Regions from separate parts of the Ligilactobacillus sp. LYQ139 genome, predicted to be linked through region 2. Evidence: predicted binding sites of a transcription regulator. Region 2 holds the regulator's gene; the other holds the start of a gene.

Region 1 (7,826 bases), on a different contig from region 2:
CTTAACATTATATATCTTTGCATCATAATAGAAGGGCTTTATGTGCGTACTCATTATGTAAAGTAAGAATATACACGTATAAAAAGGAGGGTTCTCATTGCTACCGATTGGCTCAATTGTAAAAACAAAGTTTTCAAAGAATGATTCAAAACTAATAATTGTATCAATCATGCCAGAAAGTACCATGTCTGGCGAGAAAGGTTATTACGATTACGGCGCATTCCTATATCCAATAGGACAAATGGGGGATGAGATGGCGTTTTTCAATGACGATGACGTTACTGAAGTGGTCTACAAGGGGTATGACGACAATCAATGGCGTAAATTTGACGAGTATGTGGTCGGTCAAATTAATAAGAGAGAGATTAAGATTCCCCATTTAACTGCAAAGGAACGTGAGGAATAGTGTTTTACCAGTCGGATATGGAAGATAGTGGCAAATATGCTCTAAAAAGGACAGGAATAACATTATTATTTGCTGAGGAAGTTCACGAAGGTGAAGGATTACGAAAATCTCTTGAACTAACTGCATTAAAGACTGTGGTGGATGGTGCAATTGATTTTGGAGTTGATTCTTTTTTCTCAGCATTCGATGAATTTCTTGGCCCGGTTGAAACGATTGCTAGAATATATATTTCAAGTAAACTAGATGACAAAATTAATAAGGTAATAGATAGATACGTGGGGTGAAAGGTTTTGAAGAGGGGAAACTACGATAGGCCGCGAATTTTACGCTATGGTTTTCTGAAAGCACATGAGGAACATCATGATGGTAAAGGACATAAAACATTAATTTGCTATGACAAACAAGAACATTGCTTTGTACGGCTAAAACACGATTTCATTTCAAATCGTGGAGTTACTTTTGTAATGGGAGTAATGTGTACTCTTCCGTTTTTTAATTCGTTTACTAACTGGTTAAGTGGATTTCATCTAACGTTTCATTGGTGGATGTGGTTGATTGCAATTATTATTGGTTTACTAGGTTACGAAGCTAATAGACGGAACGATGCAACTCAGTTCGAGAAAATTGAACCAAACGAGGAAGTTATTAATTCTCATGTTAAATATTGTTTACTGTTTGTTTTAGGATATATTCCGTTGGATTTAGTACTACTATCTACAATTCATTGGGGCCAATATCCATATTTGCAATTAGATGATGTTATGATGATTTTTATGATTGTATATGTGAATACTATGCTGTTATACCTTATACTAGAGGGTCTTTATGTACGTATTCGTTATGTAAGGTAAATATATAAAAAGGGATGTTTTCAATGTTACCGATTGGCTCGGTTGTGAAAACAAAATTTTCAAAAAACAATTCAAAATTAATAATTGTATCAATCATGCCAGAAAGTACTATATCTGGGGAAAAGGGTCATTATGATTACGGTGCATTCTTGTATCCTATAAGATAGATGGGGGATGAGATGCCGTTTTTCAATAAGGATGATTTTACTAAAATGGTCACACAAAAATATCGGTTGGAAATCCAGTTAATCACGTAGAGCAATTAATCGGGGAATGCGTGGCATTGGATATGGACGAAAGTGCTGGGATATGATATTAAAATAGGATTGCATTATTTTTTACCGAGGAATCTAAATTTCACATTTTATGTTCAATTTGACCTCGCATAAATTATTTGAATTGATAGACTGGTTTTGTTCGGTAACCCAAGGAGGAGCCAATGAAACCAGTCCATTTTGAATATGTATTGTCTTCGTCGCGGGAACGGGTTATCCATGCAGCCTTGCACCGGCTTCACCTTACTCCGGGGAGTCCGCTTTATGAAGATCTTTTCGTGGAGGGGCAGTTGCTTTTCGCGGCGGCCTACGCCGACTATTGCGCCCGGTTTACCGCTCAAGACGAACACCAGATTATTATGTATGCCAGCCAGCGCATCCGGTGGGGATTAATCGATTATCTCCGGCGGGAACGGCGTCACCAAAAAACCGTCAATTACGGTCTAATCCCCGCCGCAGTAGGGGGGGGGGGGCAGCGCGCACCTGGTAACTCATTTTCTACCGGCTGAAACAATTGAAGCTCAGCAGCTTCTTAACCAGGTTTTGCAGGAGGCTTCTACCGGAGAGCGCATCTTTTTAATCGGACGTTTGACCCGTAATTTATCGGTTAGGGAGATTGCCTGCGAGGCCGGGGTGGCCCCCGGTACGGTTTACCGGTGGCGTCGACAGTTATGGGCGCGGATGATGCGGCTGCGGGGTGAGACGTAAAGGGTTTGGGGGCCAGGAGCCGGGCACACTGGGCGTAATTAAGAAACAGAATATAATTTTTTCAAAATAAAATGGGGATGGTTGTAACCATCCCCATTTGTTCGGTAACCAGTGTGCTTAGTGTGTCACTGGTGCTGTTTTCTCTTCCTTGAAGAGTGATGCAGCCGTCGTATCGACGTACTCTGCGGCCACTGGGTGTGCCAGCAGTTCACTGCCATCCGCAGCAACAAAAAGTTTAAGTCCGCTCAATTGGTCCATGATCTGGTGAACGGTATCCTTATCATGGGCGGTGGTGACGTTGGTGAGCCGAACGCGACGTGTTTTTCCCTGGCTATCCCGGAACGTGAGGTTCAGTACTTTCATTTAAATTCCCCCTTTCAGTGGTGCGGTGGTGACTACTGAACCGCAATCGTGCGGTTCCCTGTCAACATGATTGTCTTAACCGGTTCATCGGTTAGCTGACTAATCAGTTTAGCAAACTGCTGAATGGTCTGATCGGTCGCCGTGGGGTTGACGTTGTTAAACGCCCGCTGGCGTAACCGGGCACTGTCCTTGACGGTGCATCCCAGCCGGATACTGAGTTTATTCCAATGATCGTTATTCATGGTGCTTCCTCCTGGTGATTATTTTGTAAGCTTACACTCTTAATAACGAAGCAGCCGGTAATTTTTGACGGGGAAGAAAATATTTCGTTAAAAAAAGAAGGGGAGGTGGTAATCCGGGACGCGGTTTGCGTAGTCGGTGTGATGCGAAAGTATGTTCGGCGTGGTAGAATAGAATTACTTTAAGTTAGTACGAATGGAGGGAAGTGCGCATGATTGAACGGCAGGCGGACCGCCAGTTTGAGTTGGTGTCCAAGTACCGCCCGACGGGGGACCAACCCCAGGCTATTCAGCAGTTGACAGCGGGAATTCAAGCCGGAACGAAGGAACAGATTCTTCTGGGGGCGACCGGGACGGGGAAGACCTTCACGATTTCTAATGTGATTGCGCAGGCTAATAAGCCAACGCTGGTGTTAGCCCATAATAAGACGCTGGCCGGACAGTTGTATAGCGAGTTTAAGCAGTTCTTTCCGCACAATGCGGTTGAATACTTCGTTAGTTATTATGATTTTTACCAACCGGAAGCGTATGTTCCGTCCAGTGACACGTACATTGAGAAGGATTCCAGCATTAACGATGAGATTGATAAGCTCCGGCATTCTGCGACGAGTTCGTTGTTGGAGCGCAACGACGTAATTGTGGTGGCATCGGTCTCCTCCATCTTTGGGTTGGGGGATCCGGTGGAATACCAGAAACACGTGATTTCCCTGCGGGTTGGGCAGCAACTTGAGCGGGATGATTTGTTACGTGCGTTGGTTGATATTCAGTACGACCGTAACGACATTGACTTTCAACGGGGGCGGTTCCGGGTACACGGTGATGTCGTCGAGGTATTCCCGGCGTCCCATGATGAGCGGGCGTTGCGGATTGAATTTTTCGGGGACGAAATTGACCGGATGCGTGAAATTGATCCGCTGACCGGTGAGGTGTTTGGTGACCGCGATCACGTGGCCATCTTCCCGGCATCCCATTTCATGATTGATGGGGTGCACCTGGATGCGGGGATCAAAGCTATCCAGCAGGAACTCGAAGAGCGGGAGACTTACTTTGAAAAGGAGGGGAAACTGCTGGAAGCCCAACGCCTCAAGCAGCGGACCACCTATGATATTGAGATGTTGCGCGAGATGGGGTACTGTCCGGGGATTGAGAACTACTCAGCACCATTGGAAGGCCGAAAACACGGTCAACCACCGCACACGTTGCTGGACTTTTTCCCGGATGATTTTCTGATTGTGGTCGACGAGTCCCACGTGACGATGCCGCAGGTGCGCGGGATGTACAACGGCGACCTTGCGCGCAAGCAGGTGTTGGTGGATTACGGGTTCCGCTTACCTAGTGCGGTGGATAACCGGCCGTTAAAGCTTAACGAGTTTGAACAGCACGTCCACCAGATTATCTATATGTCTGCAACACCCGGGCCGTACGAGCTAGACCGAACCACCCACGTGGCCGAACAGATTATTCGGCCAACGGGGTTACTGGACCCCAAGGTTGAGGTGCGGCCGGTAATGGGCCAGATGGATAACCTCGTGGGGGAAATTAATAAGCGCGTTGACCTGAACGAGCGCGTGTTTGTCACGACCCTTACTAAGAAGATGGCCGAGGATTTGACGGATTACCTTAAAGACCTAGGAATTAAGGTGAAGTACCTCCATTCGGATATTAAAACGCTGGAGCGGACGAAGATTATCCGCGACCTGCGACTCGGCAAGTTTGATGTCTTGGTCGGAATTAACCTCCTGCGGGAGGGGATTGACGTGCCGGAGGTTTCCCTGGTGGCTATCCTGGACGCTGACAAGGAAGGCTTTTTGCGTAACGAACGCTCGTTGATTCAGACGATTGGGCGGGCGGCCCGAAACGAGCACGGTCACGTCATCATGTACGCGGACGAGGTAACGGCGTCGATGCGGGCGGCCATTGATGAAACGAAGCGGCGGCGGACCCTCCAGCAGCAATACAACCAAGAACATCACATTACACCGCACACGATTAAGAAGAAGATTAGGGCGGCTATTTCAGTGACGAACGGGACACCGGAAAATACGGATGAACCCGAAAACGAGGTTGAGTTTAGCAAGATGAGCCGGGCCGAGCAGCACGAGTTGATTAACAACTTAAAGCAGCAGATGCAGCGGGCGGCCAAGGAACTAAACTACGAGGAAGCCGCGACGCTCCGGGATACGATTATGGAATTGAAATTACAGATTGGTGAGTAAACGGAAGGTGAAAGTGTGGGACAGAATAAGATTGTGATTCACGGAGCGCGGGAACATAACTTGAAAAACATTGACGTTACGATTCCTAAGAACAAGTTAGTGGTGGTAACGGGATTATCCGGCTCCGGAAAGAGTTCACTGGCATTTGACACGTTGTATGCGGAGGGGCGCCGTCGGTACGTGGAAAGTTTGTCGGCGTACGCCCGCCAGTTTTTGGGGCAGACCAGTAAACCCGACGTGGATGCGATTGACGGGCTCTCACCAGCCATCTCCATTGATCAGAAAACGACGTCCCATAATCCGCGTTCAACGGTTGGCACGGTGACGGAAATTAATGATTACCTGCGGTTATTATGGGCCCGGGTCGGCACGCCGGTTTGTCCGCACGATGGTCACGTGATTACGCGGCAATCCCCCCAGCAGATGGTTGAACGAATTCTGCAGTTACCGGAGCGAACCAAGCTCCAACTGTTGGCGCCGGTGGTGCGGGACAAGAAGGGGCAACACAAGCAGGTATTAGCTAAGATTCGCCGGGCCGGGTTTGTCCGGGTAATGGTCGACGGGGAACGTTACGACCTGGATGAGGTGCCAGCACTTGAAAAGAATAAGAAGCACGCCATTGCGGTGATTGTTGACCGGATTATTGTCAAACCGGGGATCCGGTCCCGGCTCTTTGATTCAGTGGAGGCGGCCCTCAAACTAACCCATGGGTTTATGACGGTCGACGTGATCGGTGGTGCTCCTTTGCAGTTTTCCGAAAATTTTGCCTGCCCATACTGCGGGTTTACGATTGGGGAGCTTGAGCCGCGCTTGTTTTCGTTTAACGCACCGTACGGGGCTTGCCCGGCGTGTGACGGGTTAGGCCATAAGATTGAGGTTGATCCTGATTTAGTTGTTCCAGATAAGCGTTTGTCGCTTGAAGAAGGCGCGGTAGCTCCGTGGAACTCTGCAACGGCGCAGTACTACCCGACGATGTTGCGGCAGGCCTGCCGGCAGTTTGGCATTCCCTTAGACGTGCCGTTTGAAAAGCTTAGTAAAGCTGATCAGCACACCGTTTTGTACGGGGCCGGGGAGCGGCAGTTCCACTTCCAGTTCCAAGGAAGTGAAATGGGCGGCGCCCGCGACCTTGATATGCAGTTTGAGGGGGTTATCCCCAATGTTGATCGGCGCTACCATAGTAGCGGTAGCGACTTCACCCGCGAACTGTTGCGCAAGTACATGACGACACTTCCCTGTCAGCAGTGTCACGGGTACCGGCTTAACGAGCGGGCGTTGGCCGTGCAGGTTGGCGGCAAAAACATTGGTGAGGCTACGGAACTACCGGTGGTGGCCGCAGCGAAGTTCTTTAGCGGGTTGACCTTTAATGCGCAGGCCGAACAGATTGCCCGGCCGATTCTCAAGGAGATCAACGATCGGTTGACGTTTTTAAATAACGTCGGGTTGGATTACCTGACACTCAGCCGGTCGGCGCGGACGCTTTCTGGGGGTGAGGCCCAGCGGATTCGGCTGGCAACCCAGATTGGGTCCAACCTGTCCGGGGTAATGTATGTTCTGGACGAACCGTCAATTGGCCTTCACCAGCGGGATAACGGTCGGTTAATCAGATCACTCCAGCAGATGCGTGATCTGGGGAACACCTTAATTGTTGTGGAGCACGACGAAGAAACGATGCGGGCGGCTGATTATCTGATTGACATTGGTCCCGGCGCGGGCGCTAATGGGGGACAGGTTATGGCAGCTGGGACTCCCAAGCAGGTGGCCCGGAGCCGGAAGTCCCTCACCGGGCAGTACTTGTCCGGGAAGAAGGTTATCCCGGTACCGGCAACCCGTCGTGAAGGAAACGGACATGCCGTTACGGTTTACGGGGCGGCGGCGAATAACCTTAAGCAGATTGACGTGGCGTTTCCGCTCGGAAAGTTTATCGCGGTGACGGGTGTATCGGGCTCCGGAAAATCCACGCTGGTTAACCTGATTTTAAAGCGGGCACTAGCGCAGAAGTTAAATAACAGTTTGGTTAAACCAGGAGCCTACCGGAAGATTACGGGGGTTGAGCACCTCGAGAAGGTCATTGATATTGACCAAACCCCGATTGGGCGGACGCCGCGGAGTAACCCGGCCACGTATACCGGGGTGTTTGATGACATTCGCGGGTTGTTTGCGACGACTAACGCCGCTAAGATGCGCGGGTACGGGAAGGGCCGCTTTAGCTTTAATGTTAAGGGGGGCCGGTGTGAGGCGTGTCACGGGGATGGCATTATTAAGATTGAGATGAACTTCCTGCCGGACGTGTACGTGCCGTGTGAGGTCTGTCACGGCACGCGGTATAACTCCGAGACGCTTGAGGTGGAGTATAAGGGCAAAAACATCGCCCAGGTACTGGCAATGACGGTTGATGAAGCGCTTGAATTCTTTGATGCCATCCCTAAGATTCGGCGGAAGTTGCAGACGATTGCCGATGTTGGGTTGGGGTACGTCCAGCTTGGCCAGCCAGCAACGACCTTATCCGGTGGGGAAGCCCAGCGGATGAAGTTGGCAAGTGAGTTGCATAAGAAGAGTAACGGGAAGACGTTTTACATTCTGGACGAACCCACAACGGGATTGCACGCCGATGATATTAACCGCCTGTTGGGCGTGCTGCAGCGGTTGGTTGATAAGGGCAACACCGTTACGGTGATCGAGCACAACCTCGATGTTATCAAGGTGGCTGACCACATCATTGATCTCGGCCCTGAAGGCGGGGACGGTGGGGGAACGGTCGTGGCCACCGG
Region 2 (7,826 bases):
CGTAAGTTAGCACTGGTGGTTCAAACCGCATGCCTCCCGGACGGCCATCCTTAATCCCTTCGACCAGCACAATGTTGGCGTCCCGGCCCGCCTTCGGGTAAACCAACCGTACCCGTTTAGGCGCAAGTCGGTATTCTCTCATCAGCATAATCAATTCACCTAGTCTGTCCGGTCGATGCACCAAATAAGCATGCCCATTTGTTTTTAAAAGCCCACTAGTTATTCGAATAACCTGCTCAAGGGTTACCGTTAACTCGTGACGAGCAACGGCAAGGTACCGGTTGGGGTTTTTCTTACTTGCCGGGGTTACCGGAAAGTACGGGGGATTACACGTAACCGTATCTACCGAATCCTTAGGAATCCGCGTAAACGCATCATTCAGGTCTAACGTTAATACCCGCATCCGGTTTTCTAAATTATTTAGCAAAACACTGCGCCGGGCCATATCAGCTAACCGGGGCTGAAGCTCAACAGCAGTAATGGTGGCCCGGGTTTTTGCTGATAAAAACAGTCCCACTGCGCCGTTCCCCGCGCAGAGGTCAACAACTTGCCCGGTTCTTTTCAGTATAGGGCGGGCAAAGTCCGCTAGAAGCACCGCGTCAAGGGAAAACGAAAAAACACTTGGGCTTTGAATAATTCGAATGTCGTGGGCATATAACTGATCAATCCGCTCATCTGACTGTAACCTTACCTGCACTACTTCCCCTCCGTTTCACCAGTTCCTTCTTGCACCCGGTACAAAAATCCGGCATACTAGTCATGATTTAATTTTACCATTACATGCGAAAGGAATGACCACCGTGTTTTTCTCGTTTATCCGTTTTATCGGAACCACGTTTCTCCGAATCATTAACGGAGCACCCCGCGTTTTAAATAAAGAATGCCTTCCTGAGGGAAACTACATTCTTGTTGCTCCGCACCGCGCCTGGTTTGACATGGTCTACCTCTCATGGGCAGCAACCCCTAAACAATTTTGCTACATGGCCAAGAAGGAGCTCTTCAAAAACCCACTCTTGCGTTGGTTGATTACCCACCTCAACGCCTTTCCGGTTGACCGGAGTAAACCAGGCATGAAGGCAATTAAAACCCCCGTTAAGTGGCTGAAAGAACGGGATATCTCCCTCATTATGTTTCCGTCCGGAACCCGTCACTCCCAAAAGTTAAAGGGTGGCGTACTTCTCATCGCCAAAATGGCCAACGTCCCAATTGTCCCCGCCGTTTACCAAGGCCCCCTCACATTCCGGGACATATTAAAACGCCACAAATCAACCATTGCGTTTGGTAACCCGATCACCGTTGGGCAAGGACGCCTTAGTAAAGACAAACAAGCTCTGATCCTTGAACAAATGAATACTGCTTTCCAGCAGCTTGATAACCAAATCGATCCAAATTATGTTTACCAGGATCCCACTAAAACTAAAAAACAATGATCAAATGTGAATAAAAATAAAGGGGTTGGGGCGTTAAGCCCTAACCTCTTTACTTCTGATGGATAACCTAGTGCCAAAATAAACGGGCTGAATTGACTCGCTGCTTTACGATTTTCCCTATACCCGTTTTCTTCGCCCCTACATCCCGATAATTAGTTTTGCTTCTTGTAGCTGGCCTTCATTGCTGTCATCATTTGGTGCAATTTCTTTTCTGACGGGCGTTGTCCCATCTGAACCATCATCGTCCGTAACATTTGCTCGTTAAACGGCGGGTTATTTTTGAAGTAATTTTCCATGTATTTCCGGGTAAAAAAGAAGCCCCCTACAAATCCGCCAACTACGCCAATTACTACAATTAGAATCCATATCCCTGTTGACATCCTAAAATTCCCCTTTCTAAACTTTCACCTAACAATTCTACATAATAATAAGAAGCGGAGCAACACCCGCTTCACTTAATCGTCCCGGAGCCCGCGGTCCCGCTGAATCTGCTTAACCTTTTCGGGCGTGACCTCTTTTCCGTTTTTATCATATACCTGTAACATTTCAACCTGACTCCGAAAGTTTGCGCGAAACCGTGCTAGGTAATCTTCCCGCAGTCGTTTTTGTTCAGCCTGCTCCTCTACGGTAAGCCCCGTCGCCTTTTTCTTCCGGGCTAATTCATTAATCCGATCAATTAAGTCCTGCGGAATCTTCCCCTGTCGTTCATCTGCCACTGTCCACTCCTCCTTTGTTTACACATTTATCACCATTTATTTTACCGAAAACCGCGGAGTGGTACAAGCATGGTGCGAACATCCGTTTGCACCACAGCGTTCTTCTATGGTATCCTAGCGATAGAGAGTACTTATTATAGGAGTTATAAAATGTCTCAACCAACCGAAAAGCGGCAGATTGCCGTCTTACGCTATATCTATGATCACGTTAATGAACAGGGGTACCCGCCAACCGTACGAGAAATTTGTCAGGCTGTTAGCCTCTCGTCAACTTCAACCGTTCACGGCCACCTTGCTCGTCTTGAAAAGAAGGGTTATCTTCAGCGGGATCCTACTAAACCCCGGGCCATTGAAGTTACCGTTGCTGGAAAAGAAGTATTAGGAATTCGCCCCCACGCTAAACAAATTCCAGTAATTGGAACCGTTACGGCGGGGCAACCAATCTTAGCAATCGAAGATACGGATGAGTTTTTCCCGCTTCCCCCGGAATTTAGTTCCGCCGAAGACCTGTTTATGCTAACAATTCGTGGTGAGAGTATGATAAAAGCGGGGATTCTTGACGGAGATAAGGTAATTGTACGCAAGCAACGTTTTGCTGATAACGGCGATATTATTATTGCCATGACAGCCGAAAACGAAGCAACGTGCAAACGGTTCTTTAAAGAAAAGGATCATATCCGGCTACAGCCTGAGAATGATACCATGGCACCGATTATTCTTCCTGACATTACCATTCTCGGAAAAGTTATCGGTCTTTATCGTAATACAATTTAATTATTGGGGGACTTCATATGAAAATTACAGTTCCACTCGTTAACGGGCATCTTGCTGACCGGTTTGGAAGCCGAGCGCCCCAAACAGACCAAGTTGCTAATCATCCGGTACGGTCGTTTCCGGTAACATTTACCGGTTTCCCAAAAACAACCAAAACGCTGGCCCTTACCCTTGTTGACTATGATTCTATTCCCGTATGTGGGTTTGCTTGGATCCACTGGACCCTTGCCAATCTTCCCGCAACAACTCCTGTATTGCCCGAAGATGCAAGCCGACAACTCGCTGCCCAGTTCATTCAGGGAAAGAATAGTAATGCCAGTAGGTTTGTGACTGCCCCATCAGAAATTTGCCAAGGATATACGGGACCGCGACCACCGCACGGCGTTCATGACTACCTTCTTACAGGATATGCGCTGGACACATTCCTCCCCCTCCCACAAGGATACTGGATGAATGAATTACTGCACGCCATGGAGGGCCACGTCCTTGACACCGCCCGGATACCTCTTCCATATTCTGCTGATTAACCCCAAACGAAAGAAGCGAGCATAATAAAAAGAGCAACGGGAGGGACAGTAAGTCCCTCCCGTTGCTCTTTTTACATAACTATTTTCTTACTCTTTTTGCATTGCTGACAGCATTTCCTGCGCATGTTTCTGGGTTAATGGTGTCACCGTGCTCCCAGCTAACATCCGGGCAATCTCATCAACCCGCTGCGCATCGTTTAACACTGTTAGGTGCGTGGTTGTACGCCCTGCCCGCACCATTTTTTCAATGTAATAGTGATGCTGCGCAATTGATGCCACCTGAGGCAAATGAGTAATACAAAGTACCTGCGAATTAGTGGCAATCTGGTAAATTTTTTCAGCAATCGCCTGCGCTACCCGGCCGCTTACTCCGGTATCCACCTCATCAAAAATGATACTGGTAACGTTTTTCCGGTGTGCAAAAATTGTCTTTAACGCCAGCATTATCCGGGACAACTCTCCACCCGAAGCAATTTTCGCCAGCGGACCAATTTCTTCCCCTGGATTAGTCTGAACGTAAAATTCAACCCCATCCTGACCGTTAAATGTTAGCTTTTCTTTACTAAAACGGACTTTAAAAATAACCTTGTTCATGTACAACGCCGCCAATTCAACATGGATCGCCTGTTCAAGTCGCTGGGCCGCTTTTTTCCGGGCAGTAGTCAGTTGGTCTGCAAGGGTTTGCGCCTTTTTCTTAATGGATTGCACGCCTCGCTCAAGGGACTGAAGGTCAGCATCCTCTCCTTGCATCGTCGTAAGCTCCCGCTTAATTTTCTCGTAATGTTCTAACACAGCCGCAATTGAGTCACCATATTTCCGCTTTAATTGGTGGATTACTTCCAAACGCTGTTCAATTTCATCAAGGCGGCCTTCGTCCCATGCCGAATTATCACGTTCATCCGCAATATCCCGCTCGACGTCCTGCAGGCTATAAAACGCCGCACCGACTGTTTCGCTAATCTGCGTTAACCGGTCGCTATACTGGGCCACCTGCTCTAGCTCATCCATTGCCGTCCCCAAATGGCCGAGGACATCTGCCTGACCGTTAAGTAACTGATAACTATGCTCAAGCGCATCGTGAATCGCCTGGTAGTTAACAAGGCGCTCCTTTTCAGCAGCCAATTCCTCCTCTTCGCCTGGTTTTAAGTGGGCTGCTTCAATTTCCTTTACTTGAAAATCAAGCATATCAAGTCGTTGGGCCCACGCTTGTTCATCCTTTTTTCGCTGGTTAAGGGCCTGCTGTTGTTGCTCATAATCCTTATAGACAGCCTGGTAACGCTCCCGGAGTGTGTTCGTTTCCTGCGCATACTCGTCAAGCAATCCTAAGTGTGTCTCGGGTCGCATCAGCTCTTGGTGTTCATTTTGGCCGTGAATATCAATCAAACGTTCCCCGACCGCTCGTAACGTTGCCAAATTTACCAGGGTCCCGTTCACACGACATACGTTCCGGCCCGCCCGGGTAAGGTTTCTTTCAAGGAGAATTTCACCGTCATTAACAGAAATTCCCCTGTCCGTTAACTCTTGAACAACCGGTGCATCTACTGGGACAACAAAAAGACCACGTAAAACCGCCCTTTGAGCCCCTTTCCTAATAAATTCGCTAAGGCCCCGTCCCCCAGCAAGAAGCCCAAGGGCATCAATGATAATGGATTTCCCTGCTCCTGTTTCTCCTGTAAGCACGGTCATTTGGTCATAAAAAGTAACGTTTAACTGCTCAATAATCGCAAAATCATGAATTTCTAACTCCTGGAGCATGCCCTACACCTCCTTACTCCAAGCCATAACCTGATCCGCAAACTGCTTAGCGACCGCCGGATTATTCATAAATACCACCACCATAGCATCGTTTGCTAATGCTGCAAAAACCGTTGGAAACTGCGCTTGCTCAATTAAATGCGCTAACGCCGGGCCATTTCCGGGGAGAACCTGGAGGGCACACATTGAGTCGTGCACCCGAATTCCCACCAAAGCCCCCCGAACCGTTCGTTCAAGGCGAGGTAAGACGGGGGAACCTTCTGCTGTTGGAAGCCGGTAATATCCAACTCCCGCCGCGTTCGTCGCCTTTTCAACCCGGAGTGCAGTTAAATCCCGGGACACCGTCGCCTGCGTAACGTGAATTCCCTGGTGTGCAAGGGCCGTAACAATTTCTGCTTGGTTGTGGTACTGCCCATCCTGCAATAACCGTTTTACGGCTTGTTGCCGTGCCTGACGTTGCATTCAATCACCTACTTTAACGTTGCGTGTGCCTGTTTCACAACAGCCACCGGATCAATTGCAGGATCAATGGTTGCGGTGGTCGCCGTTGCTTGTAAATCAACCAAAAACTCGATATTCCCGTGCCCCCCAGTAATCGGGGAAAAGTCCAGGTGGCACACGTTAAATCCCGCTTCCGTTGCCATAACCATTACATGCTGGAGCACATCACAATGAACAGCTGGCTCACGAACAATTCCGTGTTTTCCAACCCGATCACGCCCTGCTTCAAACTGGGGCTTAATTAACGCTACCACGTGTCCCCCATCCTTAATAATTGCGTGCAGCGGGGGAAGAATTAACCCCAACGAAATAAATGAAACGTCAATTGAAGCAAATTCCGGTTGCCCGTGGGTAAAATCAGCAGGTTTACTGTACCGAAAATTGGTATTTTCCATAACAACAACCCGGGGATCCTGCCGCAGTTGCCACACCAGTTGGTTGGTTCCCACATCAAGGGCATAACTAAGTTGCGCCCCTTTTTGGAGCATCACATCCGTAAACCCTCCCGTGGACGAACCAATGTCAAGCACCGTTCGGTTACGGACACTAAGGTGAAAAACCTTCAACGCCTTAGCGAGCTTGAGCCCCCCCCGACTAACGTATGGCATTTTAGTTCCCTTAAAATGAAGTTTCGTTGTCGGGTCAATTTTCACTCCTGGTTTATCAAGGCGTTCTTCATTCGCTCCTAAAATTTCACCGGCCATCACCGCACGCTTGGCTTGCTCGCGCGTTGCAAACAGTCCCTGTTTAACTAATAAAACATCAACCCGTTCCTTCGTCATTGCACCTCATCCTCAAAATACCGCAGCATTTCGCCAAGTAACGTTCCGTCAAGACCAACCCGTTCCATTTGCCGGACACAACGCCGAGCCGCCATTACCGCTATGGTTAATTGTTCCCGCGCACCGGCCATACCAAGTAATCCCGGGTAAGTATTTTTATGAGCAATAGCATCCTTATTTACTGCCTTTCCCAATTGCTCCTGTGTCCCGGTGACATCAAGAATATCATCATAAATCTGAAAAGCTAGCCCAAAGTGTGCCCCATATTCACTTATCAAATCAATTACCGCCCGGGATTGGTCACTTAAAACCGCTCCCGCATAGCACGCATATTTAATTAGGACTCCGGTTTTCCCCCGGTGCAACCGCTGTAATTGTGGGAGTGTTAATTTTTTACCGGTATTAGTCACATCAAGCGTTTGTCCTGCTACCATTCCTTCAGGTCCAGCTGCCCGGGCCAACGCACTGACAAGCTTCGTTGTAGTAACAGTTGGTAATTCCGCCCGAGTAACTAAGTCAAAAGCCGCTGTTAGTAACCCATCACCTGCCAAAATTGCAACCGCTTCACCAAATTTTTTATGGCTTGTCGGTTGTCCCCGCCGTAAATCATCATTATCCATTGCGGGCAAATCATCGTGAATTAGCGAATACGTATGCAATAATTCAAGGCTAGCCGCAACCTGTAAGGCGGCTTTATCCGCCCGCTGACCGCAACTTACCGCGGTTGCAAGTACTAACAAGGGGCGGATACGCTTTCCTCCAGCCATCACGGAATACTTCATTGCATCTCGGAGCTGAGCAGGAGCTGCTAATCCGTCTAAGTACGTGGTTAAGGTTTCGTCAATGAGCGGTAACATTTGCTGCTCAAAATTCATTAGAACGCTACTACTTTGCATCATGGTACGTATCCCGCTGGTAGTCTGTTTCATTTCCGTCCGGGCCAATAATTTGTGTCATCATTTGTTCCGCGTCGGCTAACTTATGCTGTAATTTTTTGCTCAGGGTGACCCCCTGTTTAAACTTTGCAAGGGAATCGTCAAGCGTTAGGTCGCCTTGCTCCAACTGCTTAACAATTTGTTCGAGCTGACTTAGCTGCTCCTCAAACGTTGGTTGTTTTACTGCCACCATTATCATTCCTTTCAATTTGTTCAATCCGCGCCGTCGCTTGTCCCGTGCTCATATGCAAGCACACCTGGTCATCCGGTTCAAACGTTGTTACGTCCCGAACAACCTGGCCAGCAGCATCGGTTACGTATGCGTATCCCCGTGTCATAATTTTCAGTGGACTCAACGCATCAAGCTGTCCAACCAACTGCCCCGCTTGGTGCTGCTTGGTTTGAA

The links. Region 2 encodes LexA, which represses DNA repair genes until DNA is damaged. Its sites were predicted from a motif close to CNAACANNTGTTNG; they were not measured.
Region 1: the regulator LexA is predicted to act here: its motif matches at 2,990-3,003, upstream of uvrB (excinuclease ABC subunit UvrB).

Annotation. Positions count from the first base shown of each region.
Region 1 covers NZ_JBJFZW010000003.1:142,992-150,817, forward strand. Annotated here, with positions in the region: gene ACI3E1_RS04195 (hypothetical protein) at 1-66, shown strand, start outside; gene ACI3E1_RS04200 (DUF4176 domain-containing protein) at 98-406, shown strand; gene ACI3E1_RS04205 (hypothetical protein) at 406-690, shown strand; gene ACI3E1_RS04210 (DUF4176 domain-containing protein) at 1,281-1,424, shown strand; gene ACI3E1_RS04215 (hypothetical protein) at 1,697-2,041, shown strand; gene ACI3E1_RS04220 (DUF2922 domain-containing protein) at 2,358-2,603, opposite strand; gene ACI3E1_RS04225 (DUF1659 domain-containing protein) at 2,636-2,845, opposite strand; gene uvrB (excinuclease ABC subunit UvrB) at 3,055-5,058, shown strand; gene uvrA (excinuclease ABC subunit UvrA) at 5,074-7,826, shown strand, end outside.
Region 2 covers NZ_JBJFZW010000002.1:214,260-222,085, forward strand. Annotated here, with positions in the region: gene ACI3E1_RS03180 (tRNA1(Val) (adenine(37)-N6)-methyltransferase) at 1-697, opposite strand, end outside; gene ACI3E1_RS03185 (lysophospholipid acyltransferase family protein) at 801-1,430, shown strand; gene ACI3E1_RS03190 (YneF family protein) at 1,583-1,810, opposite strand; gene ACI3E1_RS03195 (DUF896 domain-containing protein) at 1,886-2,146, opposite strand; gene lexA (transcriptional repressor LexA) at 2,297-2,920, shown strand; gene ACI3E1_RS03205 (YbhB/YbcL family Raf kinase inhibitor-like protein) at 2,938-3,447, shown strand; gene recN (DNA repair protein RecN) at 3,535-5,202, opposite strand; gene ACI3E1_RS03215 (arginine repressor) at 5,206-5,664, opposite strand; gene ACI3E1_RS03220 (TlyA family RNA methyltransferase) at 5,673-6,485, opposite strand; gene ACI3E1_RS03225 (polyprenyl synthetase family protein) at 6,482-7,384, opposite strand; gene ACI3E1_RS03230 (exodeoxyribonuclease VII small subunit) at 7,371-7,610, opposite strand; gene xseA (exodeoxyribonuclease VII large subunit) at 7,585-7,826, opposite strand, start outside.